Regions from separate parts of the Amycolatopsis keratiniphila genome, predicted to be linked through region 2. Evidence: riboswitches for the same ligand, from Rfam matches in the RefSeq annotation. Region 2 holds a riboswitch; each other region holds the start of a gene.
The links. A riboswitch is a leader RNA that binds a small molecule or an ion and turns the genes downstream of it on or off. The one in region 2 is predicted to bind S-adenosylmethionine.

Region 1 (9,816 bases), 4.2 Mb from region 2:
CCCGGACGACCCGACCGGGAAGTCCACCATGCGCCGGATCGAGGACGTGCTGGACGTCTGGTTCGACTCGGGCTCGATGCCGTACGCGCAGGTGCACTATCCGTTCGAGAACACCGAGTGGTTCGAGCACCACTACCCGGGCGACTTCATCGTCGAGTACATCGGGCAGACGCGCGGCTGGTTCTACGTCCTGCACGTGCTGGCGACCGCGCTGTTCGACCGGCCGGCGTTCCGCACCTGCATCTCGCACGGCATCGTGCTCGGCTCGGACGGCCAGAAGATGTCCAAGTCGCTGCGCAACTATCCGGACGTCAACGAGGTCTTCGACCGTGACGGCTCCGACGCGATGCGCTGGTACCTGATGGCGAGCCCGATCCTGCGTGGCGGGAACCTGGTCGTCACCGACAAGGGCATCCGCGACGCCGTCCGCCAGGCCGTGCTGCCGCTGTGGAACTCGTACTACTTCCTCGCGCTCTACGCGAACGCCGAGGGCGTGGAAGGCCAGTGGCGCACGGATTCGAAGCACATCCTCGACCGGTATGTGCTGGCGAAGACGCACGAACTGGTGACCGACGTCGAGCACGCGCTCGACACCTATGACGTCGCCGGTGCCTGCTCGACCGTCCGCGACTTCCTCGAGGTGCTGACGAACTGGTACGTGCGCCGCTCACGTGACCGGTTCTGGGCGGGCGAGCAGGACGCGATCGACACCCTGCACACCGTGCTGGAGGTGACCTCGCGGGTGGTGGCGCCGCTGCTGCCGCTGACCACGGAGGTCGTCTGGCGCGGCCTGACCGGCGGCCGTTCGGTGCACCTGACCGACTGGCCGAACGCGCTCGACCTGCCCGCCGACGCGGCGCTGGTGACGGCGATGGACCGGGTGCGCCAGGTGGCGTCTTCGGCGCTGTCGCTGCGGAAGTCGAACAAGCTGCGCGTGCGGCTGCCGCTGGCCAAGCTGGTCGTCGCCGCGCACGAGGCCGACTCGCTGCGCGACTTCACCGACATCCTGCGCGACGAGGTCAACGTCAAATCCGTCGAGCTGACCACGGACGTCGCCGCGCACGGCGGGTTCGAGGTCGCGGTGAACGCCCGTGCGGCCGGACCGCGGCTGGGCAAGGACGTCCAGACGGTGATCAAGGCCGTCAAGGCCGGTGAGTGGACGACGTCCGAGAGCGGCGCCGTCGTGGCGGCTGGGATCGAACTCGTCGAAGGCGAGTACGACCGGCGTCTGGTCGCCAAGGGCGGCGGCGCGGCCGCGGAACTGCCGGGCGGTGCCGGGCTGGTGCTGCTCGACACCGAGGTGACCGACGAACTGGCGGCCGAGGGCCTGGCCCGTGACCTGGTCCGGGTCGTGCAGCAGGCCCGCCGCGACGCCGGGCTCGACGTCGCCGACCGCATCGCGCTGACGGTCGACGCGCCGGAAGACGTGGTCACGGCCGCGAAGACGCACGAGGAGTTCATCGCTTCGGAGACGTTGGCGACTTCGGTGGCGTACGGCACCGTCGCCGACGGCTCGGCCGGGACGGTCGGGGAGGGCACCAAGGTGACCGTGGCGGTCACCAAGGCCTGACCCTGCGCTGGCTAGGAATGTCATGAAAGGGTCGTTCAGGACAGAAAATGTCCTGAACGACCCTTTCATGACATCCAGAGCGGGTTACCGATCACCGGGATCACGAAACGGATTCGGAACAGCCGCTTTCCCGCCCTAAACGCGCCTTGCGCGGGGGAAATCGGCAGGCTGGCGCCCGGGGGCGCGCGAGGGGCGCGCCGCACTGGGGGAGAGCGAATCCATGAGTCCTGCCCGGAAAAGAGGGATCCTGATCGGCGCCGCGCTGGCGGTGGTCGCCATCGTGGTGGCCGCGGTGGTGCTGCTGGTCAGGGAGGACCGGGCGCCGGCGGCTTCCGGCGGTGGCCAGGGCGACGCCACCGAGAGCGCGCAGGAGAGCCCGGCGCAGGTCGCAGGCCGATTCCTGCGGCTGTTCGACACCGGTGACCTGACCACCGCCCCGGTCGACGATCCGGCGGCGGCCACGACCGCCCTGTCCGGAACGCGCACGGCGCTCAACGGGGCGTCGGTCAAGACGTCGCTCGGCGAGGTCCCGACGACACCGGGCAACGCGACCACGACGTCGGCCACCTTCCACGTCGCGTGGACCTTCGCGGGCAACAGCGCCTGGAAGTACGAGGGCAAGCTTGAGCTGGTGCGCAACGCCGGGAAGTGGGTGGTCCGCTGGGCGATGTCGGTGATCCACCCGAAGCTCGAAGCGGGCCAGCGGCTTTCGCTCGCCCCCGTCGCGGCCAAGCCGATCGTGGCCGACCGCGACGGCAAGGCACTCGTCGGCGGTGACGCGACGGGCGTCGCGCCGATCCTGCAGGGAGCGTTGTCCAAGGTCGCCTCGGGGGAGAACAGCGGCACCGGAGCGACCGTCACCGTGTCCCGTGTCGACGTCTCCGGCAAACCGGTCGAGACGCTCTTCGGACAGGCGGCCGAGACGGACAAGCCGCTGGTTTCGACCTTGAGCGTGGCGTCCCAGAACGCCGCCCAGAAGGCCGTCGACGGCTTCGCGGGACCGGCGATCATCGTCGCGATGAAGACCTCGGGCGAGCTGCTGGCGGTCGCGCAGAACGGTGCCGCCGGGAACCAGCCGAAGGCGCTCAACGGCCTGTACTCGCCGGGTTCGGCCTTCAAGATCGCCACGGCGACCGCGGCGCTGCAGCAGGGCGGGGTATCCGCCGACTCGCCGTTGCCCTGCCCGGGCAGCGAGCAGATCGGGACCCGCACGCTCAAGAACGACAACGGGTTCGACCTGGGGACCGTCTCGCTGAAGACGGCGTTCGCCGCGTCGTGCAACACGACCTTCGGGCGGCTCGCCGGGCAACTGCCCGCGGACGGCCTCGCGAAGGCCGCGAGCCAGCTCGGCCTCAACGCCGACTTCGAGATCCCCGGACTGGCGACGGAGGCCGGGAAGGTGGAGCCGTCGGGCAGCGGTGACGAGCAGGTCGAGGCCGGGATCGGCCAGGGCAGGGTGCAGGTCAGCCCACTGGGCGCGGCGCTCATGGCCGCGACGGTCGCGACCGGGAAGCCGGTCGTGCCGAAGCTGTGGCAGGGGCTGGAGACCAAGGTCAACGCCGGGTACCAGGCTCCGCCTGCCGGGGTGCTGAACCAGGTCCGCGCGATGATGCGCGAGGTCTGCACGACGGGGACCGCGAAAGCGTTGAAGGGCAGCGGAGCCGTCTTCGGCAAGACCGGTACGGCGCAGTTCGGCTCGGGCGCCGACGCCAACGGCTGGTTCGTCGGCTATCGCGGCGACGTCGCTTTCGCCGTCATGCTCGAAGGTTCCAACGACTCCAAACCCGCGGTCCAGCTGGCGGCGAAGTTCCTGGCGGGCTGACGCTTCGGCCGCCGCCGAACCATGCGTCTTCTACGGTGAGGGCATGGAAACGATCGCACTGGCCGAGGTCGCGGCCGTGCTCGCCGATCCGAGCCGCGCGTCGATGTGCCTCGCGCTGCTCGACGGGCGCGCCTGGACGGTGACCGAGCTGGCGGGTGCGGCCGAGGTGGCCGCGTCGACGGCGAGCGAGCACGTGACGAAGCTGACCGACGCCGGGTTCGTCGTGCGCGTCAAGCAGGGGAGGCACAGTTACGTCCGGATAGCCGACCCCCGGGTGGCGGAGCTGATCGAGCATTTGGCACAGCACGCCGAGCATCGGCCGGTGAAGGGACTGCGGTCTTCGGTGCGGGTGAAGCGGCTGGAGTTCGCCAGGACCTGCTACGACCACCTCGCCGGGACGGTCGGGGTCGCGCTACGGGACGGGATGCTCACCACCGGGCTGATCGACGACGCCGGCGGATTGACGCTGACCGGCCGAGGACGCGAAGTGCTCGACGCGCTCGGGGTGGAGATCGACGACGGCCGCCGTCCGATGCTGCGTGACTGTCTGGATTGGACAGTGCGCCGTGATCATCTGGCGGGCCGGGTCGCCGCGGCGTTACTGTCTCACGGAGTGAGCGCCGGCTGGTTGTCCCGTGAGGGCAACCGCGCGGTGAAAGTCCTGCCCGCGGCGGAAGAACCGTTCGCCGAACTCGGTGTCGACCTGGTGGCCCTGCGCAGTCCCTAATGGACAGTCTGTAACACAGGTTATCCGGACGCTTTTCGGCCGGTACACGAACGTGTGACGATCACCGCCTCACTATTCTGGAGCCCTCACGGCGACCGGAACGGGAGGCGACATGGAGCAGCTCCCGCTCATCCTCGGTACCGGTGGCGCGGTGCTTCTCGTCGCCGTGATCGCCGTCCGGGTGTCGATCCGGGTCGGCCTTCCTTCGCTGCTGCTGTACCTGGGGATGGGGGTCCTGCTCGGCGAAGCCGGGTTCGGCATCCAGTACGACAACCCCGAGCTCACCCAGTCGCTCGGCCTCGCCGCGCTGGTGATGATCCTGTCCGAAGGTGGCCTCACCACCCGGTGGACGGCCGTGAAACCCTCGCTGGGCATCGGAATCGCACTGTCCACAGTGGCCGTCGCGGTGAGCATCGCGGTCACCGGCGCGGCGTTGCACTGGCTGCTGGGCCTGGACTGGCGGATGGCGTTGCTGTGGGGCGCGGTACTCGCCTCCACCGACGCCGCCGCGGTCTTCTCCGTGCTGAGATCGGCGGGGATCGGGAAGCGGCTCGTGGGCGCGCTGGAGATCGAGTCCGGCATCAACGACGCCCCGGCCTACATCGCGGTCGTCGTCCTCGCCGAGGGGGCGACCATCGACTGGTCGCTGCCGCTGCTGGTGGTCTACGAACTCGCCGCCGGCCTGGTGATCGGCCTGGCCTTCGGCTGGGGCGGCGCGTTCGCGCTGCGCCGGGCGGCGCTTCCCGCCACCGGCCTGTACCCGCTGGCCACGGTCGCGGTGTGCGTCGTGGCGTACTCGAGCGGGCAGCTCGCCCACGCGTCGGGACTGCTCGCCACCTACGTCGCCGCCTTGGTGCTGGGGAACTCGAAGCTGCCGCACCGATCGGACACGCTCTCCTTCGCCGAAGGGCTCGGCTGGCTCGCGCAGATCGGCCTGTTCGTGCTGCTCGGCCTGTTCGCCTCGCCGAGCAGGATCTTCGAAAGCCTGGTCCAGGGCCTGGTCGCGGGCGCGGTCGTGTTGCTGCTGGCCCGCCCGCTGTCGGTGTTCCTGTCGGCGCTGCCGTTCAAGATCCCCTGGCGGGAACAGGTGTTCCTGTCCTGGGCCGGGCTGCGCGGAGCGGTCCCGATCGTGCTCGCGCTGATCCCGCTGTCGTCCGGGGTGCCCGGCGCGCAGGAGCTGGTCGACGCGGTGTTCGTGCTGGTCATCGTGCTGACGCTGCTCCAGGGGGCGACGCTGACCCCGCTCGCGCGAGCGCTCGGGCTGGCCCAGCACGCCGAGGCGCACGAGATCGACGTCGACTCCGCGCCGCTCGACGAGATGGGCGCGGAACTCCTGCAGGTCCGGATCAACACCGGATCGAAGATGCACGGCGTCTACCTGGCCGAGCTGCGGCTGCCGGTGGGGGCGACGATCAGCCTCCTCGTCCGCGACGGCACCGGCTTCACGCCGAACAAGAACACGCGGCTTCAGGAACGCGACCAGTTACTCGTCGTGACCACCGCCGAGGTCCGTGACGCGGCCGAACGACGCCTGCGGGCGGTCGACCGCGCCGGCCGCCTGGCCAGGTGGAAGGGCGAATCCGGCCAGTAGATCACGAACCGGCACCAGCTGTTCGTCGGTTGATCTCAGAAAATTCTTCCCTTTTGTACTCCCTTTGGATTACTTTCCCCGCAATCGACTCCATCGAATGGGTGAGTGTCACGGGGTAAGGAGTACGCAAGGTGACGAAACTTCCTGCGCGGTTCGCCGGTCTGGGGGTTACCGCGACCCTCGTCGGGGTGGTTCTCGCGGCCCCGACGGCGACAGCGGCCGGCGCCTTTCCCGCGTTCGGGCTGCCCTTCGACACGGGCCAATCCGTCTACTCGGCAGGCATTCACTCGGACAACGGGAACTCCGGCGTGAAGAACGCCATCGACTTCAGCCCCGGCGACAAGACCGTTCGCGCCCCGCTGGCGGGCACCGTCCGGATCCAGCACTGCTCCGGTGGCGACTGGGTGACCGTCGACCATGACGGCGGCTGGCGCACCGGGTACTACCACATGGAGAACATTTCGGTCACCGACGGCCAGAAGGTCGCCCCGGGCGACGCCCTCGGCCGGACCGGCAACGCGCTGCCCTGCGGTGGCAGCAGCACCGGCGCCCACGTGCACTTCACCTTGTGGACCCTGCCCACGGTCGCCGCCCAGGGCGGCGACTCGCGCGACTTCGGGGTCGGCGCGGGCAACTGGGACGGCAAGTCCTACGACGAGGTCTCGACCAAGGTCGCCGAGGCTTACGGCGAAGCGGTCGACGGCAAGACCTTCGGCGGCTGGCAGTTCACCGCGGGCGCCGATCAGTACTCGGGTACCGCGACCGAACTCTCCTCCCGCGCGACCATCGGGCTGCCCGGCCGATTCCGGGTCTGACCTGCCGTTGCCCGGCGCGGCGCGGCGCCGGGCAACGGTGTTTCCCGCTCACCGGGCACGTGAGCGGCGTCTCAAGATGCGGACGAGGGCTGGCTCGATCGGCCGCTCATCCGCTAACTTCGTCCGTAGGTCACGAGTGTCAGCGTCAAGCCCCGGCTAGCTGACCGGCAACCCTCCTTCCGCGGTGGGGTGCCCCGGGTGAGGACCTGGCTCGTCGCGCGGTGCGACGGGCAAGCGCGGGATCCTCGTCGGGTCCCCTGGCCCGGAGGATGACGATGACCCTCGCTCTCGAACGCACCAGCACCCCTGCTGAAACCGTTGCCACGCACGAAATCCCGGCGGTCGCCTGCGCCGATCTGCGGGTTCCGCTGGTCACCGGCGGCGACATCGGCTACGCCAACCTCGATCACGCGGCGAGTGCCCCGTGTCTGGACAAGGTGCGCGCCGCGGTCGACGAGTTCCTGCCCTGGTACGCCAGCGTGCACCGCGGCGCGGGGTTCGCCTCGCAGGTCTCCACCAAGCTCTACGAGCGCACACGCGGAATCCTGCGGGACTTCGTCGACGCGCGATCGACCGACACCGTCGTGTTCACCCGCAACACCACCGATTCCTTCAACCTTCTGGCGCGCAGCCTGCCGAAGCACACGTCGGTCGTGGTGTTCGACACCGAGCACCACGCCGCGCTGCTGCCGTGGAAGGGCCCGAACGTCCGCCGGATCGAGACGCCGCGCACCCGCCTCGCCGCGGTGTCTGCTGTGGACGAAGCGCTCGCGGACTGCCCGCAGGGACCGCGGCTGGTGGTGCTCACCGGCGCGTCCAACGTGACCGGGGAACTGTTGCCGGTCAAGGAGATCGCGGCCGTCGCGCGGCGGCACGGCGCCCGCATCGCGCTCGACGCGGCCCAGCTCGCGCCGCACCGGAAGATCTCGGTGCGCGAACTCGACGTTGACTACGTCGCGCTGTCGGGCCACAAGCTGTACGCGCCTTTCGGTGCCGGCGCGCTGATCGGCCGCGCGGACTGGCTGCGCGCGGCCCAGCCGTACCTCGCCGGCGGCGGCGCGACGAAGCTCGTCAGCCGTGAATCCGTGGTCTGGAATTCCGGACCTGAGCGGCACGAAGCCGGTTCGCCCAACACTGTCGGCGTCTACGCGCTCGGGGTCGCCTGCGAGACCCTGGCCGCGAACTGGGACGGCATCGTCGCCCACGAAGAGGAACTGCTCGCGCGGCTGCGTCGCGGCCTCGCCGCCATTCCCGGCTTCGCCGAATTGCGGCTGTTCGACGCTCCGGTCGACCGCGTCGGCACGCTCAGCTTCGTCGTCGACGGATTCGAACCCGGCTGGCTCGCCGCGGTCCTGTCCGCGGAGTACGGCATCGGCGTGCGGGACGGCGCGTTCTGCGCGCACGTGGCGACCAAACGGCTGATCGCCGTCGCCGGTTCGTCGGGGCAGCAGGCCGTGCGCGTGAGCCTCGGCCTCGGCAGCACCACCGAGCACGTGGACCGGATCGTCCTGGCGCTGCGCCAGATCGTCGCCCGCGGCGCGCGCTGGCAGTACGAGAAGCCGGAAGGCCGCTGGGTGCCGGAAAACGATCCGCGGGAGCTTCCCCCGTTCTGCGCCTGAGCCACTACCCTCACCCCGCATGGGGAACGAACGACCGCGTTACTGGTTCCCGCTGGCGTTACTGGGATTCGCCCAGCTGCTGGTGGTGGCCTTTTCGCTGGGCGGGATCCGGTCCGGGGGTTGGTTCGCCTACGCGCCCGCGACGGGCGATGGGCAGTTCCTGACCCAGAATCTGTACGCGGTCGGGGACGGCGGGGTCTTCGGTTCGGTGAATTCGGTGTCGTTCTCCGGTCTCGGCCGGAACGACGGCTGGCTGTTCGCCGTGTTCGCGGTCTACCTCGGCACGGTGCTCTTCTACGCCCTTCGGACGAAGACCATGCGGTGGTGGAAGGTCGCCGCGATCGCGCTCGGCGGCCTGGTCGCCATCGCACTGGCCGACCTGGTCGGCTACTGGGAGTTCGACCTCGGCGGGGACACCCGGAGCGCGATCCTGCTGACGATCGGCCTGCTCCTGCTCGCCTGGCTGGACCGCAGCGTGCTGGTGCTGGCCGTGGCCGCGGCGTTCGTGCTCTGCGCGGTCGTGCCCGCACGAGGACAGCTCGCGCTGGTGCTGTCCTCGCTGGTCGCGCTCGCCGGGGCGTTCGCGGCCCTGCTGAGCAGGCCGAAGGCGGCCGCCGAGGAGGCCTGAACACGCTCAGTGGACAATGGGGGAGTGAGTACAGAGCCCGAAACGGCGCCACCGTCGCCGCCGCTGCCCAAGAAGCGCGTCGCCGTGGTGTTCGCCGTCGCCGCGGTGCTGTGGGGGATCGACCTCCTCACCAAGCAGATCGCCGTGTCCACGCTGGAGGGCAAGCAGCCGGTCGAGTTCCTCGGCGGGCTCGTGTACTTCCAGCTGGTGCGCAACCCCGGTGCCGCCTTCTCGATGGCGACCGGGCTGACCTGGGTGCTCGCGCTGGTCGCGATCGCCGTCGTGATCGCCATCGTCTGGCTGTCCCGGCGGCTGCGCTCGGTCGGCTGGGCGATCGGCCTCGGCCTCGTGCTGGCCGGCGCGCTCGGCAACCTGACCGACCGGATCTTCCGCGCCCCCGGCCCGCTGCAGGGGCACGTGGTCGACATGATCTCCGCCTTCGCGCCGAACGGGCAGGGCTGGGCGATCTTCAACGTCGCCGACTCCGCGATCTGCGTCGGCGGCGTGCTCATCGTGATTCTTTCCTTGCTGGGCAAGGACTACGACGGAACATCCACAAAGGACAAGAAGAAGGCGGCGACCGAATGAGCGCGCGCATGCTGCCCGTCCCCGACGGGCTCGACGGAATGCGCGTCGACGCGGGGCTGGCGAAGCTGCTGGGACTTTCCCGCACCGTCGTGGCGGAACTGGCCGAATCCGGTGAGGTCTTCCTCGACGGCAGGCCCGCCGGGAAGTCGGACCGGCTGACCGCCGGCGGGCTGCTCGAAGTGACGCTGCCCGATCCGGCGTCGGCCGTCGAGGTCGTCGCGGAGCCCGTCGAGGGGATGAAGATCCTGCACGACGATGACGACATCGTGGTGATCTCGAAGCCGGTCGGCGTCGCCGTGCACCCGAGCCCAGGCTGGACCGGGCCGACCGTCGTCGGCGGGCTCGCCGCCGCCGGGCTGCGCATCGCGACCTCGGGCGCGGCCGAACGCCAGGGTGTCGTGCACCGGCTGGACGCCGGCACCACCGGCGTGATGGTCGTGGCGAAGAGCGAGCACG
Region 2 (9,816 bases):
GGCAAGATCGAAAGCCCCACGGTGCAGCAGGGTCCTTGGACGATCCCGGGCGCGAACATCCTGGACTACCCGCGCTTCGGCTACCGGGGCGCGATGCTCGACGTCGCCCGGCACTTCCACCCGGTCGCCACGGTCAAGCGGTACATCGACCAGCTGGCCCAGTACAAGATCAACAACCTGCACCTGCACCTCGCCGACGACCAGGGCTGGCGCATCCAGATCGACAGCTGGCCACGGCTGACCACCTACGGCGGCAGCACCCAGGTCGGCGGCGGCCCCGGCGGCTACTACACCAAGGCGCAGTACTCGGAGATCGTGAACTACGCGGCCTCGCGATTCATCACGGTCATCCCGGAGATCGACATGCCGGGGCACACCAACGCCGCCTTGGCGTCGTACGCCGAGCTGAACTGCAACAACACCGCTCCTCCGCTGCGCACCGACACCGCCGTCGGCTACAGCTCGCTCTGCATCTCGAAGGAGATCACCTACACCTTCGTCAACGACGTCATCCGTGAGGTCGCCGCGCTGACGCCCGGACCGTACTTCCACCTCGGCGGCGACGAGGCCCAGGCCACCAGCGACGCGGACTACCGCACGTTCATGAACCGGGTCCTGCCGATGGTGGCCGCCGCGGGCAAGCAGGTCGTCGGCTGGCACGAGATCGGCAAGGCCACCCTGCCCGCCACGGCGACCCCGCAGTTCTGGGGTACGACGACGTCCAGCACGGAGGTCTCGAACGCCGTCGCCCGCGGCAGCAAGGTGATCCTGTCGCCGGCGAACAAGGCGTACCTGGACATGAAGTACAACTCCAGCACGCCGATCGGGCTCTCGTGGGCGGGCTACATCGAGGTCCAGGACGCCTACAACTGGAACCCGGGCGCCTACCTCTCCGGGGTGCCGGAATCCGCCGTACGCGGCGTCGAATCCCCGCTGTGGACCGAAACCGTGGTGACCCCGGCGAACATCGACTACCTCGCCTTCCCCCGGCTCCCGGCGCACGCCGAACTCGGCTGGTCGCCGTGGTCGACGCACGACTGGAACACCTTCCGCGTCCGCCTCGGCGCTCAAGCCCCGCGCTGGCAGGCACAGGGCCTCGACTACTACAAGTCGGGCCAGGTGCCTTGGGAGACCGGATCCGGCAACCCGGGCACCTGCACGCTCCCCGCGTGGGACCGTGCCGCGGTCTACACCGGCGGAGCGACCGTCTCCCACAACGGGCACAAGTGGACGGCCCAGTGGTGGACGCAAGGCGAAGAGCCCGGAACGACCGGCCAATGGGGTGTCTGGCGCGACAACGGCACCTGCTGACCGTCCCCGTAGCCCGCTCGGCCCCTTCACCGGGCCGAGCGGGCTACGGTGGTTCCATGGCCGCAGACCTCGAACTCGTCCGCACCCTTTCCTTGCGCGAAAACGGACTCGCGACCGTCTCGACGGTCCGCGCGGACGGCACCGTCCACTCGTCCGTGGTCAACGCCGGTGTCTACGAAGACCCGGTCACCAAAGCACCGGGAGTCGCTTTCGTGGCGATGGGCGGCGTGAAGAAACTCGATCTGTTCCGCCGGGCGGGCCACGCCACGATCACCTTCCGGCGTGGCTGGGAATGGGCGGCGGTCCAGGGCAACACCCACCTCATCGGCCCGGACGACCCGGATCCCGGCTTCGATCCCGCCGGTCTCCCCAAGCTGCTGCGTGAGGTGTTCATCGCGGCGACGGGGACTCACGACGACTGGGACGAGTACGACCGTGTGATGGCCGCCGAACGCCGTGTCGCCGTCTTCGTCACCGCGAACCGGATCTCCGGCAACCGCTGACACGAAAGGCCGCCCGGACGGTGATCCGGGCGGCCTTCGCGGGTATCGGTTACTTCTTCTTGCTGCCGGCGTCCTCAGTGGACAGAGCGGCGACGAAGGCCTCCTGCGGGACCTCGACCCGGCCGACGGTCTTCATCCGCTTCTTGCCTTCCTTCTGCTTTTCCAGCAGCTTGCGCTTACGCGAGATGTCACCGCCGTAACACTTCGCGAGCACGTCCTTGCGGATCGCGCGGATGGTCTCGCGGGCGATGATCCGCGACCCGACGGCCGCCTGGATCGGCACCTCGAACTGCTGCCGCGGGATCAGCTCGCGCAGCCGCGTCGCCATCCGGTTTCCGTAGCCGTACGCGGCGTCCTTGTGCACGATCGCCGAGAAGGCGTCGACGGTCTCCCCCTGCAGCAGGATGTCGACCTTGACCAGATCGGCGATCTGGTCGCCGCCCTCTTCGTAGTCGAGCGACGCGTAACCGCGCGTACGCGACTTCAGCGTGTCGAAGAAGTCGAAGATGATCTCCGCGAGCGGGATGTTGTAGCGAAGCTCGACGCGATCCTCGGAGAGGTAGTCCATTCCCAGCAGCGTGCCGCGCTTGGCCTGGCACAGCTCCATGATCGTGCCGACGAACTCCGACGGCGCCAGGATGCTCACCTTGGAAACCGGCTCGTGGACCTCGGAGATCTTCATCCCGGACGGCCAGTCCGAGGGGTTCGTCACCACGACCTCGCTCTTGTCCTCGAGCACGACGTTGTAGATGACGTTCGGCGCGGTGGAGATCAGGTCGAGGCCGAATTCGCGCTCGAGCCGGTCACGCGTGATCTCCAGGTGCAGCAGGCCGAGGAAACCGCAGCGGAACCCGAACCCGAGCGCCACCGACGTTTCCGGCTCGTAGGCGAGCGCGGCATCGTTGAGCTGGAGCTTGTCCAATGCCTCACGCAGTTCGGGGTAGTCCGAACCGTCCACCGGGTAGAGGCCGGAGTAGACCATCGGCTTCGGCTCGCGGTAGCCCGCGAGCGGCTCCGACGCGCCCTTGCGCTCGGAGGTGACGGTGTCACCCACCTTCGACTGGCGGACGTCCTTCACCCCGGTGATGAGGTACCCCACCTCGCCGACCCCGAGCCCCTTGCTGGCCTTGGGCTCCGGCGAGATGATCCCGACCTCGAGGAGTTCGTGGGTGGCGCCGGTGGACATCATCTTGATGCGCTCACGCGGCGTGATCTTGCCGTCGACGACCCTGATGTAGGTCACCACGCCCCGGTAGGTGTCGTAGACCGAGTCGAAGATCATCGCGCGGGCCGGCGCGTCCGGGTCACCGACCGGCGGCGGGACCTGCCGCACGCACTCGTCCAGCAGATCCGTCACGCCCATGCCGGTCTTCGCCGACACGCGGAGCACGTCGGAGGGCTCGCATCCGATGATGTGCGCCAGCTCGGCCGCGTACTTGTCCGGGTCGGCCGACGGCAGGTCGATCTTGTTCAGCACCGGGATGATGTGCAGGTTCTTCTCGAGCGCCAGGTAGAGGTTCGCCAGCGTCTGCGCCTCGATCCCCTGCGCGGCGTCGACCAGCAGAATCGCCCCTTCACAGGCCTCCAAGGCCCGAGAGACCTCGTAGGTGAAGTCCACGTGGCCGGGGGTGTCGATCAGGTGCAGGACGTGGTCCTGGCCGTCGACCTTCCAGGGCAGGCGCACGTTCTGCGCCTTGATGGTGATCCCGCGTTCCCGTTCGATGTCCATGCGGTCGAGGTACTGAGCGCGCATGGCCCGCTCCTCGACCACGCCGGTGAGCTGCAGCATCCGGTCGGCCAGGGTCGACTTGCCGTGGTCGATGTGCGCGATGATGCAGAAGTTCCGGATGAGCTCCGGGGGCGTGAAGGTCGTGTCGGCGAACGTCGTCAACGGGTTTCCTCGCGAAGGTCGGGGTGTGCCACCTCTATGGTCCCATGCCGCTCCGGGTGCGAGTGGGGGTCATCCCCGATGCGGCCCGTGATGAGCTGTGGTGCCCTCGAAGTATGAGTACTTCACTGTCCCAAATGCTCGACCGGACGTTCGGTCATCCCCGGGGACTGCTCGGCCGGTTCGGCGGGCGGGCGATGGCGCACGGCAATGCCGCCACCGAGCTTCGCGTCGTCGAGCTGGCGTCGATCGAGTCCGGCGAGACCGCCCTGGTCGTGGGCCCCGGCCCGGGCGTCGGCCTGCAGGCCACGGCCGAACGCGCGGGCCGGGCGATCGGGGTCGACCCCTCCCAGGAGATGCTTTCCCGCTCTCGCCGTCGTTGCGGCGACAACGTGGAGCTGCGGCAGGGCACCGCGGACTCCACCGGTGAACCCGACGACAGCGTCGACGTGGTCCTGAGCGTCAACAACGTGCAGCTGTGGGACGACCGGGCGGCCGGGTTCGCCGAACTGTTCCGGGTGTTGCGTCCCGGTGGCAGGCTGCTGCTTTCCTCGCACGAGAAGTGGTTGCCGGTGTCCAGGCACGAGCTGGCCGAGGAGGCGGCCGCCGCCGGCTTCGTCGACCTGCAGACCTGGACCTGGGACCCGCCGGGCTTCGGCGCGTCCCTCGCCGCTCAGCTGCGCGCGATCAAGCCCCTGGACTAGCGCGGGTCGGTGCGCAGCGGGTGCTCACGCGGCACTTCGACCAGCACGATCCTGGTGCCGTCCGGGTCGGCGATCCACGCTTCGTCCAGCCCCCAGGGCTCACGCCGTGCCCCGCGAACCGGCTCCAAGCCCTTCCCCGCGAGTTCCTCGAGCGCCGCGGGCAGGTCCCGGACCTGGAGCCACAAGGCGACGTCAGGGGTCGGGCCGGTCTCTCCGGTACCGACGATCTCGATCGACCCGTTCCCGGCGAAGAACACCGTCCCGCCGGGGAACTCCTTGTCGATGGCCAGGCCCAGGGTGTCCCGATAGAACGCCGTCGACACGTCGAGGTCCTTCGGGTGGATCAGCACCCTGCTGCTCAGCACGTCCATGGCTCAATCCCTACCGGATGGGTTCAGGCCATCGCAATCGCGGCGATACCCGCCAGCACCACCACCGACCCGGCCAGCCGCCGGACGGCGTTCGCCTCCCCGAGGACCAGCCAGGCGGCGATGCCGCCCAAGACGATGCTCAGCTCCCTCGCGGGCGCGACGAGGCTCACCGGGGCGATCTGGAGGGCGTAGAGCACCAGCAGGTAGGCGACCGGGGAGAACACGCCGACGATGACGACCTCACGCTTGTGCTCGCGCCAGAGCCACGCGACCTCCTCGCGGTCCTTGAGCGCGTACGGCGCCATGAGCAGGCTCTGCACGATCGCGCCGGTTCCGAAGTACACGATCGGCGGGACACCGAGCCCGGTGACCGAATGCGCGTCCCACAGGGTGTAGGCGGCGATCGTGAGGCCGGTCAGCAGGCCGTAGAGCAGACCTTTGCGGCGGGCGACACGCTCGGCGGCGCCGACGTGGGCCGGTGCCCGCCCGGTCCCGATCACCAGTACCCCGGCGATCACGAGGAAGGCGCCCACCAGGCCGAGGATCCCCGGCCGCTCGCCGAGCAGCACGACCGCGGCGAGCACCGAGATCAGCGGCCCGGTCCCGCGGGCGACGGGATAGACGACGGACAGATCGCCGACGGCGTACCCCCGCTGGAGGACGACGCCGTAGGTGACATGGAACACCGCGGTGACCACGGCGGCGAACAGCCAGGTCCACTGTGGACGTTGTGGTTCCACGGCCAGCGAGATCGCCATGACGGGGACGAGCAGGATCGCGGAAAGACTGTAGTAAGCCCAGACGAACCGGGCTCCGCCACGGCGGATCCGTTTGGCGGCGAGGTTCCAGCCCGCATGGATGACGGCGGCGATGACGACGAAGGACAGAGCGGTGGCGTTCACAGCGGACCTTTCACGTTTTCCGCGCATGCGGAAAACCGGGTCCTCCAGGCTTTTGTCCCGTCAGATGAACGGCGGTGCTTCCGGCTCCGCCGATGGTGCCGCTCGGACCTGTCCCGTCTGCCCTGATTGTGTGTTTTCGCTGGCCGGGCAGGCGGCGGAACCCTAGGCACTACGATCTTCACCGTACCGCAAGCACCCCTCCCGAGGCTGCCGCGAGCCGCGCCGGGACGGCTGTTAAGCTTGCCTTTCACCGTCGTGTGGCATTCCGTCATGGAGGAAACCCGCGCCGCTCCACGAGCACGCAGGGCCGGTCACAGCGCGGCGGTGAAACCACCGAGAGATTCAAGAGGAGCGCCCCGTGGCCAACATCAAGTCGCAGATCAAGCGCATCACCACCAACGAGAAGGCGCGTCAGCGCAACCAGGCGATCCGGTCCTCGGTGAAGACCGCGATCCGCAAGTTCCGCGAGGCCGCCGACGCCGGCGACAAGGCCAAGGCCCTGGAGCTGCAGAAGGACGCGGCCAAGAAGCTGGACAAGGCCGTGACCAAGGGCGTCATCCACGCCAACCAGGCCGCCAACAAGAAGTCCGCGCTCGCGAAGCGCGCGAACTCTCTCTGATCGGCTTTCGAAGGGCCCCGGCGACTCGGTCGCCGGGGCCTTTCGCCGTTCTCAGCGGCTTGTGCCGTGAGCGTCGACGACCTCCAGGACGGCACGCTCCAGGGCGTACTCCGGGTTGGCCGCGACTCCCTTGACCTCGGCGTTGAGCCGGGCGACCACTCGCATCGCGGTGGCCAGCCCGTCCTGCCCCCAGCCGCGGGCCTGTCCCTGCGCCTTGCGCACCTTCCAGGGCGGCATCCCCAGCTCGCCGGCCATCTGGTTCGGGTTACCGCGACCGGCGCCGGACACCCGCGCGATCGTCCGGACGGCGTCGGCGAGCGCGTCCGCGACCAGGACGTGCGGTACGCCCAGCTGCATCGCCCAGCGCAGCGACTCCAGCGCCGCCGCCTTGTCACCGGCGACGGCCTTCTCGGCGACGGCGAAACCGTTCACGTCCGCGCGGCCACGGTGGTAACGCCGGACGGCCTGCTCGTCAACCGCCCCGCCGGCGTCCGCGACGAGCTGCGTCGCCGCCGACGACAGCTCACGCAGATCGGAACCGACGGCGTCGATCAGCGCGAGCACGGCCGCACCGTCGATCTTCCCGCCGACCCGCCGAACTTCGTTGCGGACAAAGGATTCCCGCTCGGCGGCCTTGGTCAGCTTCGGGCACTCGACGACCTCCGCGCCCGCCTTCTTCAAGGCGGCTGGAAGCCCTTTCGCGGCCTTGCTCCGGCCGCCTCCGCTGTGCACGACGACGAGCACGATGCCGTCGGCGGGCGCCTTGACGTAGGCCATCACCCCGTCGGCGAGCTCCTGCGAGATGTCGTGCGCGGATTCGAGGACGATCACCCTGCCCTCGGCGAACAGCGAGGGGCTGACCATTTCCGCGAGCGCCGGGACTGTGAGGTCCGACACCCGGATCCGGGTGAGATCCGCCGTCGGATCGGCCGCTTTGGCCGCGTCCGAAGCACTGCGGACCGCTCGCTCGATCAGCAGCTCTTCCTCACCGAGAACCAGGACCAGCGGCGATGGGGCGGAAGCTTGCGTCGTCACGGTGACGATCCTGCCACTCCTCCTCTCGTGTGCTTTGTCCGGTGATGTGTTCCGGGCACGGTGGCCCCACCGGAGCCTCATGTCGTACGGTGTTGGCGAGGCGACGCGATGACACGCGTGCCGACAATCGAATACCGCTCATCCAGAGGGGCAGAGGGAACGGCCCGATGAAGCCCCGGCAACCGGCGTCAGCCTGTCATCCCGCGATCGCGGGGTAGCTGACGAACACGGTGCCAATTCCGGCCCGCCACGGCGGGGCAGATGAGGAAAGGAACCTCGCGATGACCGCAACCCTCGGCACGACCTCCACCACCAAGACCCCGGATCTCGGACCGGCCGTCGAACTGGTGTCGAAGGAAGAGGGCCACCGGCAGCCGCTCGCCCCCGAATTCGTTTCCGCCGAGGACTTCTCGCCGCTCGAGGTCGCCTACGACTTCGGCCGCGTGCGCCGCGAGGACATCGAAGCCGGGCCGAAGAACATCTGGCGCTACAAGAAGCTCCTTCCCGTTCCGTCGAACGTCGAAGAAATCCCCAACACCGAACCCGGCGCCACGCGGCTCATCCAGGCCGACAGGCTCGCGAAAGCCTTGGGCGTCAAGAAGGTCTGGGTCAAGGACGACACCGGGAACCCCACGCACTCGTTCAAGGACCGCGTGGTCGCCGTCGCGCTGGCCGCCGCCCGCGAATTCGGGTTCGACGTGCTGGCCTGTCCGTCGACCGGCAACCTGGCCAACGCCGTCGCCGCCGCGGCGGCCCGTGCGGGCTGGCGGTCGGTCGTCCTGATCCCGAAGACCCTTGAGCGCGCCAAGATCCTCACCACCGCCGTGTACGACGGAGACCTGATCGCGGTCGACGGCAACTACGACGACGTGAACCGGCTCGCCACCCAGCTCGCCGCCGAACAGGAGAGCTGGGCGTTCGTGAACGTGAACGTCCGGCCCTACTACTCGGAAGGCTCCAAGACGCTGGCCTTCGAGGTCGCCGAACAGCTCGGCTGGCGGCTCCCCTCCCAGATCGTGGTGCCGATCGCCTCCGGTTCCCAGCTCACCAAGGTGGACAAGGGTTTCCGTGAGTTCGGCCAGCTCGGCCTCGTCGACGAGACGCCGTACAAGGTGTTCGGCGCGCAGGCCACGGGCTGCTCCCCCGTCTCGGCGGCCTTCCGCGCCGGCCACGACGTCGTCCAGCCGGTCAAGCCGGACACGATCGCCCGGTCGCTGGCGATCGGGAACCCGGCCGACGGCCCCTACGTGCTCGACGTGGTCAACCGCACCGGCGGTGCGATCGAAGACGTCACCGACGAAGAGGTCGTCGAGGGCATCCGGCTGCTCGCCCGCACCGAAGGCATCTTCACCGAGACCGCGGGCGGCGTCACCGTCGCGACGGCCAAGAAGCTCATCGAGACCGGCAAGCTCAACCCGGACGAGGAGATCGTCCTGCTGATCACCGGTGACGGCCTCAAGACCCTCGACGCCGTCGAGGACAAGATCGGCCCGAAGGCCACCGTCAGCGCCTCGGCCGACGCGGTCCGCGAAGCTCTGGGTATCTGAGTTCCCGCCGGCCCGCCTCAGGAACGAGGCGGGCCGCGGGGCTCACCCCGTCGTACCAGGGCGAGGCCTCGCCCGTCGGCGATCACCGCGGTGTCGCCGTCCGTGTCCGTCCGGGCGACCGACGCGCCGACCGCCACCAGGTTGTCCAAAGTGGACTTGTTCGGATGACCGTAGGTGTTTCCGGCACCGACACTCACCAAAGCGGCCCGTGGCGCGACGGCGTTGAGGAAATCCGGTGCCGTGTAACGGCTTCCGTGGTGCGGGACCTTCAGGATTTCGGCACGCAGGTCTGCTCCCTCGGCCATCAGGTCGGCCTGTGCGGCGAGCTCGATGTCGCCGGTCAGCAGTAACCGGCCCGCCGGGGTCCCGGCGCGCAGGACGACCGAACCGTTGTTGATCACCGTACCGTCCTGTTCACGAACAGAGCGCCGGGTGACATAGCGCGGACCCAGTACGTCGAGTGACAACGCCTGCCACTCCAGGCGTTGGCCGATCTCCAGCTCCAGCAAGGGAATCCCGCGGCGCGCCGTCTCGTCCGCGACCTGCTGCCACGCCCAGGCCGGAGCCCGGCCAGGCCCGACGGCGACCGCTCCGACCGACCGGCCCTCGAAGACTGATCCGAGACCGCCGATGTGGTCGGCGTGCAGATGACTCAGCACGATCAGCGGCACGCGGTCCACGCCGAGCCTGCTCAGGCATTCGTCCACCGGTCCCGGTTCCGGCCCGGTGTCGACCAGGACCGCCCTCCCCGGCTCGCCCGTGGCGAGGGCGACGGCATCTCCCTGCCCGACGTCGCAGGCGACGGCATTCCACGCCGACGGCGGCCACGCCGGCGCCAGCACCCGCACCGGCACGAAGACGACCAGCCCGGTGGCCAACGCGACCGCCAGCAGGATCCTGCCGTGCCGCAACCGGACGACCACGAGCAGAACGGAG
Region 3 (9,816 bases), 3.3 Mb from region 2:
CAGATCGCTGTCGCCGAGAAGGTTCGCGAAGACCGAGGCGGCTATGGCGCGTGGCCGCACTGCGGCAAGAAGGCCTGACGCCGGATCACCCTCCTTCCTGAAGGTCACCATGTGGGTTCTGCCCGCACGGTGGCCTTCAGGCTGTTAGAGGCCTCTGGGGCTTTGTCGCGTTCCCCGGTCTCGGTCTCGACAGCCGTGTCCACCAACGAGGGGGACGCATGTGGGCGACATTCCGGGTTCGTTCAGCCGCGGGCCCCTCTCGAACGCCTTCATCGCCGCGGCGAGGGCTTTGGCGGCCCTGCGGTGGCGCCTGCGTGGGCTTTGGTTGGCTTGCGGGCCCGTTGGCGGGCTGTGCGGGCCGAGACTCCTCAGCGACCCGTTCCGAGGTCTGCCGGGGCAGGGGGATGTCAGGGCCGGCCTCCGCGAGATCGACGATCTCTGCGAACGCGTCGCCGCGTCTCTCCGCCGGCGCACGGTCGTCGGCTTCTTCGCCAGGAGCCGGATACGCCCGCGGGACCAGGAGCGCGTTCAGGCGGGCGCCTGTCTCGGGATCGAGATCGCCGCGCATGTCCCAGCGACCGGTCCGCTTCTGGCGTAACCAGAATTCGCTTCGCTGACGTTTCGGTCCGGGCTCCTCTTTGGGCTTTCCATCCGGGTCGTGTCGTGCGAGCAGGTCGGTGCCCGCCATCGTGACGTCGCGGGGCCTTGCGACGCCTGCGAGGTCGACAAGGCCCTTTTCGGCCTCGTGCCGTTTGTCCGCGTCGAGGTGGTCGGGCAGCCTCTTCATGACAGTGACGATTCGGTCGATACCGGCTTCTGCCAACGCGCCGGTGCCGGCCGAGATGCCGGTCAAGGGCGCGACGGGGTCGATCGACGTGCCGTCGCGCGCCCGTCTCGAATTTAGTGCGAGCGCTCTCTCGGCAACTTTGTTGGCCTCGGCGCGAGGCACACGAGCCACATGCTCGTAGAAGACGGCGATCGAGTTGTATCCGTAGAGGTCTCGGACCCCACGTGACTCGATCTCGGCCAGGATCTGGCCGACCTCGGCGAACAGACGTCGCCCTTCGCGTAGCCGTGTCTGCAACTCCTCGAGGAGCAGTTCGGCGTCACCTTCCGGCAGGTTGAGCGGGAAGGTCTTGGGAATGTTTGTGCTGGTCATCCCTCGATTGTCGAGGCAGATTCGAACGAATGCACGGTATCGATCGGGTGGATGATCATCACGCTCCGGCTGCGCTGACCTGCGCCGATCACACGGGAGTGGGATACGTGTCGGTTCGAAAAAGCCATCCGGATGGTGGGGGCGGGATCACGGCTCCGTGCTCGAATGGATCATCCGGTCCCACTCCTCGCGGAGCACCCCGTAGACGACGGAGTCGTGCACGCCTCCAGACCAGCGGCGAGCGCGTCGGAACCGGCCTTCCTCGACGAAGCCCAGCCGCCGGCCGACGGCGATCATCCCTGGGTTCCCCGAGAATGTGGCGAAGTCCAGGCGAAGGGTGTCGGTGCGGGCGAATAGGTAGGTCGTCCACAAGCGCAAGGACTCAGTGCCGTAGCCGCCGCCCCAGTACTGCTCGTCGTAGATCACCAGTCCCATCCGTCGCCAGTCGGTCTGCCTGCTTTCCCAGTACCAGCTGACCCTGCCGATCAACCGGTCGTCCCTCAGGTCGCATACGGCGAGGCTGGTGCGAGGATCGGATGGCTCGGCCTTGGCCGTGGTGAGCTCGCGCGCCGTCGAGTCGGCGGCCGCCGCGGTCGGAGTGCCGAAGTACGGCCCGTTCGTCTCGTGCCAAGGCCGCGCGGGATCGAGTAGGCCGCGCAGCGGTTGGAGGTCACCTGGCCTCCAGTCGCGCAACCGGACCTTCTCGCCTTCGAGTACGACGTCGTCCACCGGCCAATCGTGGCCTACCGGGGCTGGTTACGATCGTCGGGTGATTGAACTGCTCGGTCCTGCGGAGATCAGGGCGCTGGCGGCCGAGCTGGACGTACGTCCGACCAAGAAGCTCGGCCAGAACTTCGTGCACGATCCCAACACGGTGCGACGTATCGTCGACCTTTCGGGGGTCGGTGAAGGCGACGTCGTGCTGGAGGTCGGGCCGGGCCTCGGCTCGTTGACCCTCGGCCTGCTCGCGACCGGCGCCGAGGTCGTCGCGGTCGAAATCGATCCCGTGCTCGCAAGGCGCTTGCCGAACACCGCGGCCGAACGGGGCGGGGCCGAACGGCTGACGGTCGTCGGTGCGGACGCGCTGCGGATCACGGCGGACGACCTGCCCGCGCGTCCGACGGCGCTCGTGGCGAATCTCCCGTACAACGTCGCGGTTCCGGTCGTGCTTCACCTCCTTGCCGAGCTGCCGTCGCTGACCAGCGGCCTCGTGATGGTCCAGACCGAGGTCGCGGACCGGATGGCGGCCGGCCCCGGGAGCCGGACTTATGGCGTTCCGAGCGTCAAGCTCGCTTGGTACGGAAAGGCGCGCAAGGTCGCCGCCGTGCCTCGAGCGGTGTTCTGGCCTGTTCCGAATGTGGACTCCGCTCTGGTCGCTTTCGAACGGGGTGACGTGGTGTCGTCCGTGGAACGGGAGAAGTTGTTCGCGGTGGTCGACGCCGCCTTCTCTCAGCGACGGAAGACTTTGCGTGCCGCGTTGGCGTCATGGGCCGGTTCCGCCGAACGCGCGGGGGAACTGCTCGAGAAGGCGGGTATCGACCCCAAGACGCGCGGTGAGCAGCTGGACGTTCACCAGTTCGCGCGGATCGCCGCGGCTGTCGGCTGACCAACTGCCCGAGGTGTGACCGGCGCCGCGCGGACGTCCGCCGGGCCAGGTCAGCACGAGTGCGTAAGTCTTCTTCTCGATCTGTATAAGCCGACATCGTCTTAGCAGGTAGCGAGCCTGACGCAAGTCGGAGGCGCCTACTTCTGTTCCATTATATGGACACCCGATCCTGTATAATGGACGCGACCAGACGTGTGATCTGCGCCTACGCGCTTGCTTTCATCCAGTGGGATCGGTTTTACTCAGTGAGCCATCCCGAGCGACTGAGAGACCTGGCTCGCCGAAGTCGCAGCAACCACCCTCCACAGGGCAGGTGCTACAGCCAGGACCGATGGAGGCTGTGCCTAATGAACAGGGTCACCCACCCGCTCCTGCTGACCAGGCGACGTGTCGTCGATGAAGGTCGCCGCACGGTAAGTGCGTGTCGACGCTCCACCGTTACTGCCTGAGTCCTTTCGCCTTTACCTCTGAAACCCGTCCGTTCCCGGACGGTCACTCGGTGACGGTCGGCGCGCTCGAAAGATGCAGCGCCCCATTCGCATGGAGCCTCTCGTGATCACTGTCGAAAACCTGTCCAAATCCTTTCCCCTCAACGGAAATCCCGTCGTCGCGCTGCGCGATGTGAGCGTGGACATCCAGGCGGGCTCGCTGTTCGGAGTCGTCGGCCCGGCCGGTTCCGGCAAGTCGACCCTCGCTCGTTGCATCGGTCTTCAGGAGCGTCCCGACCGCGGCGTCGTCCGCCTCGACGGGCTCAACACCGGGACCCTCGACGGACGCCGTCTGCGCGAGATCCGGCGGCAGGTCGGCGTCGTGAGCACCAAACCGGAACTGCTTGCCGAGCGCACCATCGCCGGCAACATCGCGTCGCCGCTCGAACAGCTCGGTCTCGACGGGCCGCAGCGTCGCAACCGGGTCGGCAATCTGCTGGACCTGGTCGGCCTCACCCCGCGGGCGGGGCAGCGGCCGGGCGAACTGTCCGAAGGGCAGCTGCGCCGCGTGGCCATCGCCAAGGCGCTGGCCGCGGGGCCGTCTGTGCTCTTGGCCGACGACCCGACCGCAGGTGTGCAGTCCGAGGAGTCCGGCGCGGTTCTGACCGTGCTCGACCGGGCGCGTGCCGAGCTCGGAGTCACCGTGCTGCTCACTACTCCCGACGCCGGCGTCGTGCGCCGTGTCTGCGACGACGTCGCGGTTCTGGAGGCCGGGGCGATCGTCGAGCGTGGAACCGTGCTCGATCTGGTCTCCGACCCGAACAGCCGGACCGCGCAGGCGCTGCTTCCCGCGATCGAGACCGGGCGGGCGCAGGCCTCGAAGTACGACCGCGCGGTGGACGTCGTGCTCGTCGGCTTCGCCTCGGTCGGTGCGCTGCTTCCGGAGGCCGCTGGTCGCTTCGACGTCGAACTCGCCACGATCGGCGGCGGCCTGACCCGGATCGGCGACACGCCGGTGGGCCGGTTCCGTCTCGGTGTGCGCGGCGAACGCGCGGACGCCGCGCTCGCCTGGATCGCCGAACGTGGCGGCCACGTGACCCACCCGGTCCGCGGACCGCAGGGCGTCGCTGCCTGATTTCTCCACGTACGGGCCGCTCAGGACGAAAACCGTCCGGGGCGGCCCGTACGTGTGTCCGACTCGTCCTGTTCTCTTTTCTCCTGGTGACAGCGCAAGTGGAGCGGCCACGTAGGCTTGACGGGTGCTCGCCGTCGTACCGCCCCCAGTGACCGTCAGGGTTCCCGCCAAGGTCAACCTGCACCTGTCGGTCGGTGACGTACGCCCGGACGGCTACCACGAGCTGGTGACCGTGTTCCAGGCGCTTTCCTTGACCGACGAGGTGACCGTCGCGGTCACCGAGGACCCCGGCGTCGAGGTCTACGGCGAAGGCGAAGGCTCCGTACCGACGGGGGCCAACAACCTCGCTTGGAAGGCCGCTCAGGCGCTGGCGGCCCACGTCGGCAAGGCGGACGGCGAGTCCAAGGTCAGGGTGGTGCTGCGCAAAGGCATCCCGGTAGCGGGCGGGATGGCCGGGGGCAGCGCCGACGCGGCCGCGACCCTGGTGGGACTCGCGTCGCTCTGGAAGCTCGACATCTCCCGGGACGAACTGGCGGGTATCGCCGCGAAGCTCGGCAGCGATGTCCCGTTCGCGCTCTACGGCGGGACAGCGTTGGGCACCGGCCGAGGTGAGCAACTGGTGCCGGTCCTGTCGCGGCACACCTTCCATTGGGTCCTGGCCTTCGACCAACGTGGTCTTTCGACTCCGAGGGTGTTCGGCGAGCTGGACAAGTTGCGTGAAGAGGGCAGCCCGCCGCGGATCGGTTCGCACACTCCGGTGGTCGAGGCGTTGGCCTCCGGTGACCCGCGGCAGTTGGCGCTGCTTCTCGGCAACGACCTGCAGGCGGCCGCCGTCTCGTTGCGGCCGGGGCTGCGCCGCACCTTGCGGGCCGGCGTGAACGCGGGCGCGCTCGCCGGCACCGTCTCCGGATCCGGGCCGACCTGTGCCTTTCTGTGCGCGGATGCCCAGTCGGCCGTCGAGGTCGCCGCGGAGCTGTCCGGTGCGGGTGTCTGCCGCACGGTGCGCGTCGCACACGGGCCGGTGCCCGGAGCCCGGCTGGTCGGCGGTGACGACGCGCCGCGGCCGTCACCGCCGCGGGTGCACGCGTGAGGGTGTCCGAAAAGGACATCGACTAATTCGTTGTGGTGCAAGCTTTTCGGAAAGGATCGGCTGAGGCATGGCCAACTTGGTCAACCTGGAGTCGGTGAGCAAGTCCTTCGGGGTGCGCCCGCTGCTCGACGGTGTTTCGCTCGGTGTGGCGGAGGGGCAGCGTATCGGCGTCGTTGGTCTCAACGGCGGTGGGAAGACGACGCTGTTGGAAGTTCTCGCGGGGATCAGCGAACCGGATACGGGACGGGTCAGTCAGGTCCGTGGCCTGAGGATGGCCGTCGTCACCCAGCGGACCGAGCTCCCCGCCGGCAGCACCGTCGGAGATGTCGTGCTGGAGCGCTACGGCGCTGAGCACGAGTGGGCCGCTGACGCACGAGTCCGGTCCATTATGGACGGTCTCGGGATCACCGCTCTCGGCCTCGAGAAGGAAACAGCGAACCTGTCCGGTGGCGAACGCCGCCGGGTGGCGCTGGCCGCCGCTCTGACCGGTGAACTGGACCTCGTCGTCCTCGACGAGCCGACCAACCACCTGGACGTCGAAGGCGTGCGCTGGCTCGCGGATCACCTGTTGAACCGCAAGATCGCGGTCGTGGTCGTCACGCACGACCGGTGGTTCCTCGACACGGTCGCGAGCCTGACCTGGGAGGTCACCAACGGTCGCGTCGAGCAGTACGAAGGCGGGTACGCGGACTGGATCTTCGCGCGAGCGGAGCGGGCGAGGCTGGCGGCGACGGCCGAGGAAAAGCGGCAGAACCTGGCGCGTAAAGAGCTCGCCTGGCTGCGTCGGGGCCCGCAGGCCAGGACCTCGAAGCCCCGCTACCGCGTCGAGGCGGCGGAGGCGCTGATTTCCGACGTGCCGGAACCGCGTGATTCGGTCGAGCTGCAGGCGTTCGCCCGCCGGCGGCTGGGGAAGACCGTGCTGGAGATCGAGGACGCCACGTTGACCGTCGGCGACCGCACCCTCCTCGATCACGTCACCTGGCGGATCGGGCCCGGCGACCGGGTCGGTCTGGTCGGCGTCAACGGGTCGGGCAAAACGACGCTTCTCAAACTGCTCGGTGGCGACAAGGAGCCCGAAACGGGCCGGCGCATCCAGGGCAAGACGGTCAGCCTCGCGCATTTGCGGCAGGAACTCGACGACCTGCCGGGAGATCTGCGCGTGCTGCAGGCGATCGAAGAGGTGTCCGGCCGGGTCGTGTTCGGCAAGCAGGAGCTCACCGCTTCACAGCTCGCCGAAAAGCTGGGGTTCCCCGCGGCGAGGCAGTGGACGCCGGTCGAAGACCTTTCCGGTGGTGAACGGCGCCGCCTGCAGCTGTGCCGGCTTCTGATGGCCGAGCCCAACGTGCTGTTGCTCGACGAGCCGACGAACGATCTCGACATCGACACCTTGCAGCAGCTCGAAGACCTGCTGGATTCCTGGCCGGGCAGCCTCGTCGTCGTCTCGCACGACCGGTACCTGGTGGAACGCGTCTGCGACACGATCGTCGCCTTGTTCGGCGACGGGCAGGTGACCCACTTGCCGGGCGGGATCGAGGAGTATCTGGACCGGCGCGCGAAGAGCCTGGAGAAGGCCGGCAGTGACCGGAAGGCAGGCAACGCGCAGGTCTCCGCGCCCAAGAAGAGCGCCGCGGAGCAGCGTGCCGCGCAAAAGGAGCTGTCCCGTCTCGAACGCAAGCTCGACCAGCTGCACGCGAAGGAGGAGAAGCTCCATGCGGCGCTGCTGGCCGCGGCGACCGATCCGACGAAGCTCATCGAGCTGAACACCGAATTGAAGGCCGTCGAAACGGAGAAAGAGGAGGTCGAAGCCCAGTGGCTCGAGACCTCCGAAGCGATCGAATGAGTTCGCTCGACGGCGCGCGGGTCTTCCAGCGAGGACAGTAGTGTGACGCGCATGAGTCGGTTCGTGGACACGCTCGTCGCCACCGCGGCGGGGCGAGGTCAGCAGCGGGGAATGGTCACCGGGGAGCCCAAGGAGCCGGTTCGGCGGACCTGGGCCGAGATCCACGAGCAGGCCAAGCGGGTCGCCGGGGGTCTGGTGGCGGCCGGGCTGGAGCCCGGCAAAGCGGTCGCGGTCCTGGCGGCGGCGCCGTCACTGATCGCGCCGACGGTTCAGGCGGTTTGGCTCGCCGGCGGCAGCGTGACGATGCTGCACCAGCCGACGCAGCGCACCGACCTCGCGGAATGGGCCGAGGACACCGTTCGCGTGCTGCGGATGATCGGTTCCGGCTTGGTTCTGCTCGGCGAGCCGTTCGACCAGCTGGCGCCGGTGCTCACCGAGCACGGCATCGCCTTCCAGGTCATCACCGAACTGCTCGAGGCGGAGCCGCTGGCGGAGCCCGTGCCGACGGCCGAGTCGGACACGGCGCTCCTGCAGCTGACCAGCGGGTCGACGGCCGACCCGAAGGCCGTTCAGATCACCTACGGGAACCTGTATTCGAACGTCAAGGCGATGGTCGATCGGGCCGAGTTCGACTTCGACGTCGACGTGATGGTCTCGTGGCTGCCCACCTTCCACGACATGGGGATGGTCGGCTTCCTGACGGTCCCGATGACGTTCGGCGTCGAACTCGTCAAGATCACGCCGCTCGAGTTCCTGTCGGGACCGCTGATCTGGCCGCAGCTGATCAGCAAGTACAACGGCACGACCACAGCCGCGCCGAACTTCGCGTACGCGATCGTGGGCAGGCGGATGGCCCGCGTCGAGGACGACAACGCGTACGACCTCTCGAAGCTTCGGATCGCGTTGAACGGCGCCGAGCCGATCGATGAAACGGCCGTGCAGACGTTCGTCGACGCCGGGGCACGGTTCAAGATGCCCGCCGAATGCGTCTTCCCGGCGTACGGCATGGCGGAGGCGACTCTCGCGGTTTCGTTTGCGCCGCTGTTCACCGGCTTGACGCTGGACGTCGTCGAGGCCGACGCGCTCGAGACGGACAACCGGGCGGTGCCGGTCCCCGAGGGCGACCCGCGCCGCGGGACCGAAGAGGTCCGGTCCTTCGCGGTGCTCGGGCCGCCTCTCGACGGGCTGGAAGCCGAGATCGTCGACGACAAGGGGACCGTCCTCGGGGAACGCGAGGTCGGGGAGATCCGCCTGCGCGGCGAGGCCGTGACGCCGGGGTACCTGACCATGGAAGGTCCGCTCGCGACACAGGACGAGGACGGCTGGCTGCTCACCGGTGACCTCGGTTACCTGGTCGACGGCATGATCGTGATCTGCGGCCGTCGCAAGGACGTCATCATCATGGGCGGCCGGAACCTGTACCCGACCGACATCGAACGGGCGGCGACTTCGGTCGAAGGGGTGCGGGCCGGGAACGCCGTGGCCGTGCGGCTCGACGCCGGCAGCCGACGGGAACGGTTCGCCGTCGTCGTCGAATCGAAACTCGCCGGGGATCCGGAGACGGAGAAGGCACTGGCGAAGGAGGTCGCGGCCAAGGTGCGCGGCGCGGTCGACATGCGGCCCTTCGCCGTTGTGGTGCTCCCTGCTGGGAGCTTGCCGAAGACGCCCTCGGGCAAGGTGAAGCGGGCCGCGACCGCCGTCCAGTTCGCGGACAAGATCGCCAAGAACGCGGCGACCAGCTGATACGAAAGGGCCGGGCCGCGAGAGTCGCGGCCCGGCCCTTTCGCGGCACCTCCCGTTGGTCAGCGGCGTCGCCAGAGTGGCTTGCGGTTATGGGTGTGTTCCAGGGCAGGCGCTATGTAATAGCCGGAGGACTGGGACATCCCGGCCAGGGTTCCCTCGACGTCCCGCAGGAACGCGTCGACAGCTGCCGGGTCGTAGCCTCGTTTCGAAAGCGGCGCTTTGGCGAACGCCACGTTGTGGACGTCCGAAACCGTCAGATCGTCGTCGCCGTCGAGAGTCGCCGCGACCCGTTCGAGGAAGGCGTCGACAGCGGGTTCGTGGTAGCCACGGGCGCCGATCGGCGCCCTGTCGAATTGCCGGGTTCTGGCCTCGAACGCGGTGACGGGCACTAGCGCTCCCGCAGGGACTCGACGGGACCGCGGTCCGGAACGGCGCGTTCGGCGGTGGCCTCGTCCTCTTCACGGGCGCCGGGCAGGCGGAGCGCGTGCTGGCCGGTCCGGTGGGCGAGCTGACCCTCGACCTTGTCGAGGAAATCGTCGACTTCGCGTTCGTCGTAGCCGCGCTTCCCGATCAACGGACGCGAGAACATGACGTGATGGACCTCGGCGGCCGTCAGGTCGTCCCGGTCCGAGAGCGTGTCGGCGATCCGTTCCAGGAACGCGTCGACCTCGTGTTTGGCGTATCCGCGCCGCCCGATCGGGGCGTTCGGGAAAGTGGCGCCGGTGATGTCTTCGGCCGTAAACGACATGAAACTCTCTCCGGTTTCGGTGGGGAATGCGATCTCCGCATTCCGTCCTAACGGGTTTGAGAGTTCC

Region 1: linked by a shared signal. The riboswitch ahead of AORI_RS68970 (aminotransferase class V-fold PLP-dependent enzyme) and the one ahead of thrC (threonine synthase) in region 2 are both predicted to bind S-adenosylmethionine.
Region 3: linked by a shared signal. The riboswitch ahead of AORI_RS76210 (methionine ABC transporter ATP-binding protein) and the one ahead of thrC (threonine synthase) in region 2 are both predicted to bind S-adenosylmethionine.

The regions. Positions count from the first base shown of each region.
Region 1 is NC_021252.1:6,338,285-6,348,100, reverse strand. Features, by position in the region: gene ileS (isoleucine--tRNA ligase) at 1-1,570, shown strand, start outside; gene AORI_RS68990 (penicillin-binding transpeptidase domain-containing protein) at 1,791-3,392, shown strand; gene AORI_RS68985 (ArsR/SmtB family transcription factor) at 3,436-4,119, shown strand; gene AORI_RS68980 (potassium/proton antiporter) at 4,232-5,710, shown strand; gene AORI_RS68975 (M23 family metallopeptidase) at 5,842-6,525, shown strand; SAM riboswitch class IV at 6,654-6,768, shown strand; gene AORI_RS68970 (aminotransferase class V-fold PLP-dependent enzyme) at 6,801-8,144, shown strand; gene AORI_RS83055 (hypothetical protein) at 8,164-8,772, shown strand; gene lspA (signal peptidase II) at 8,797-9,360, shown strand; gene AORI_RS68955 (RluA family pseudouridine synthase) at 9,357-9,816, shown strand, end outside.
Region 2 is NC_021252.1:2,174,086-2,183,901, reverse strand. Features, by position in the region: gene AORI_RS51135 (family 20 glycosylhydrolase) at 1-1,311, shown strand, start outside; gene AORI_RS51130 (pyridoxamine 5'-phosphate oxidase family protein) at 1,368-1,814, shown strand; gene lepA (translation elongation factor 4) at 1,864-3,705, opposite strand; gene AORI_RS51120 (class I SAM-dependent methyltransferase) at 3,819-4,406, shown strand; gene AORI_RS51115 (VOC family protein) at 4,403-4,777, opposite strand; gene AORI_RS51110 (EamA family transporter) at 4,801-5,706, opposite strand; gene rpsT (30S ribosomal protein S20) at 6,038-6,298, shown strand; gene holA (DNA polymerase III subunit delta) at 6,350-7,333, opposite strand; SAM riboswitch class I at 7,469-7,601, shown strand; gene thrC (threonine synthase) at 7,615-8,880, shown strand; gene AORI_RS51090 (ComEC/Rec2 family competence protein) at 8,898-9,816, opposite strand, start outside.
Region 3 is NC_021252.1:7,844,297-7,854,112, reverse strand. Features, by position in the region: gene AORI_RS76230 (resuscitation-promoting factor) at 1-78, shown strand, start outside; gene AORI_RS83115 (DUF222 domain-containing protein) at 137-1,159, opposite strand; gene AORI_RS76220 (GNAT family N-acetyltransferase) at 1,307-1,888, opposite strand; gene rsmA (16S rRNA (adenine(1518)-N(6)/adenine(1519)-N(6))-dimethyltransferase RsmA) at 1,929-2,765, shown strand; SAM riboswitch class I at 3,013-3,103, shown strand; gene AORI_RS76210 (methionine ABC transporter ATP-binding protein) at 3,318-4,328, shown strand; gene AORI_RS76205 (4-(cytidine 5'-diphospho)-2-C-methyl-D-erythritol kinase) at 4,453-5,418, shown strand; gene AORI_RS76200 (ABC-F family ATP-binding cassette domain-containing protein) at 5,486-7,258, shown strand; gene AORI_RS76195 (fatty acyl-AMP ligase) at 7,310-9,001, shown strand; gene AORI_RS76190 (DivIVA domain-containing protein) at 9,061-9,390, opposite strand; gene AORI_RS76185 (DivIVA domain-containing protein) at 9,390-9,749, opposite strand.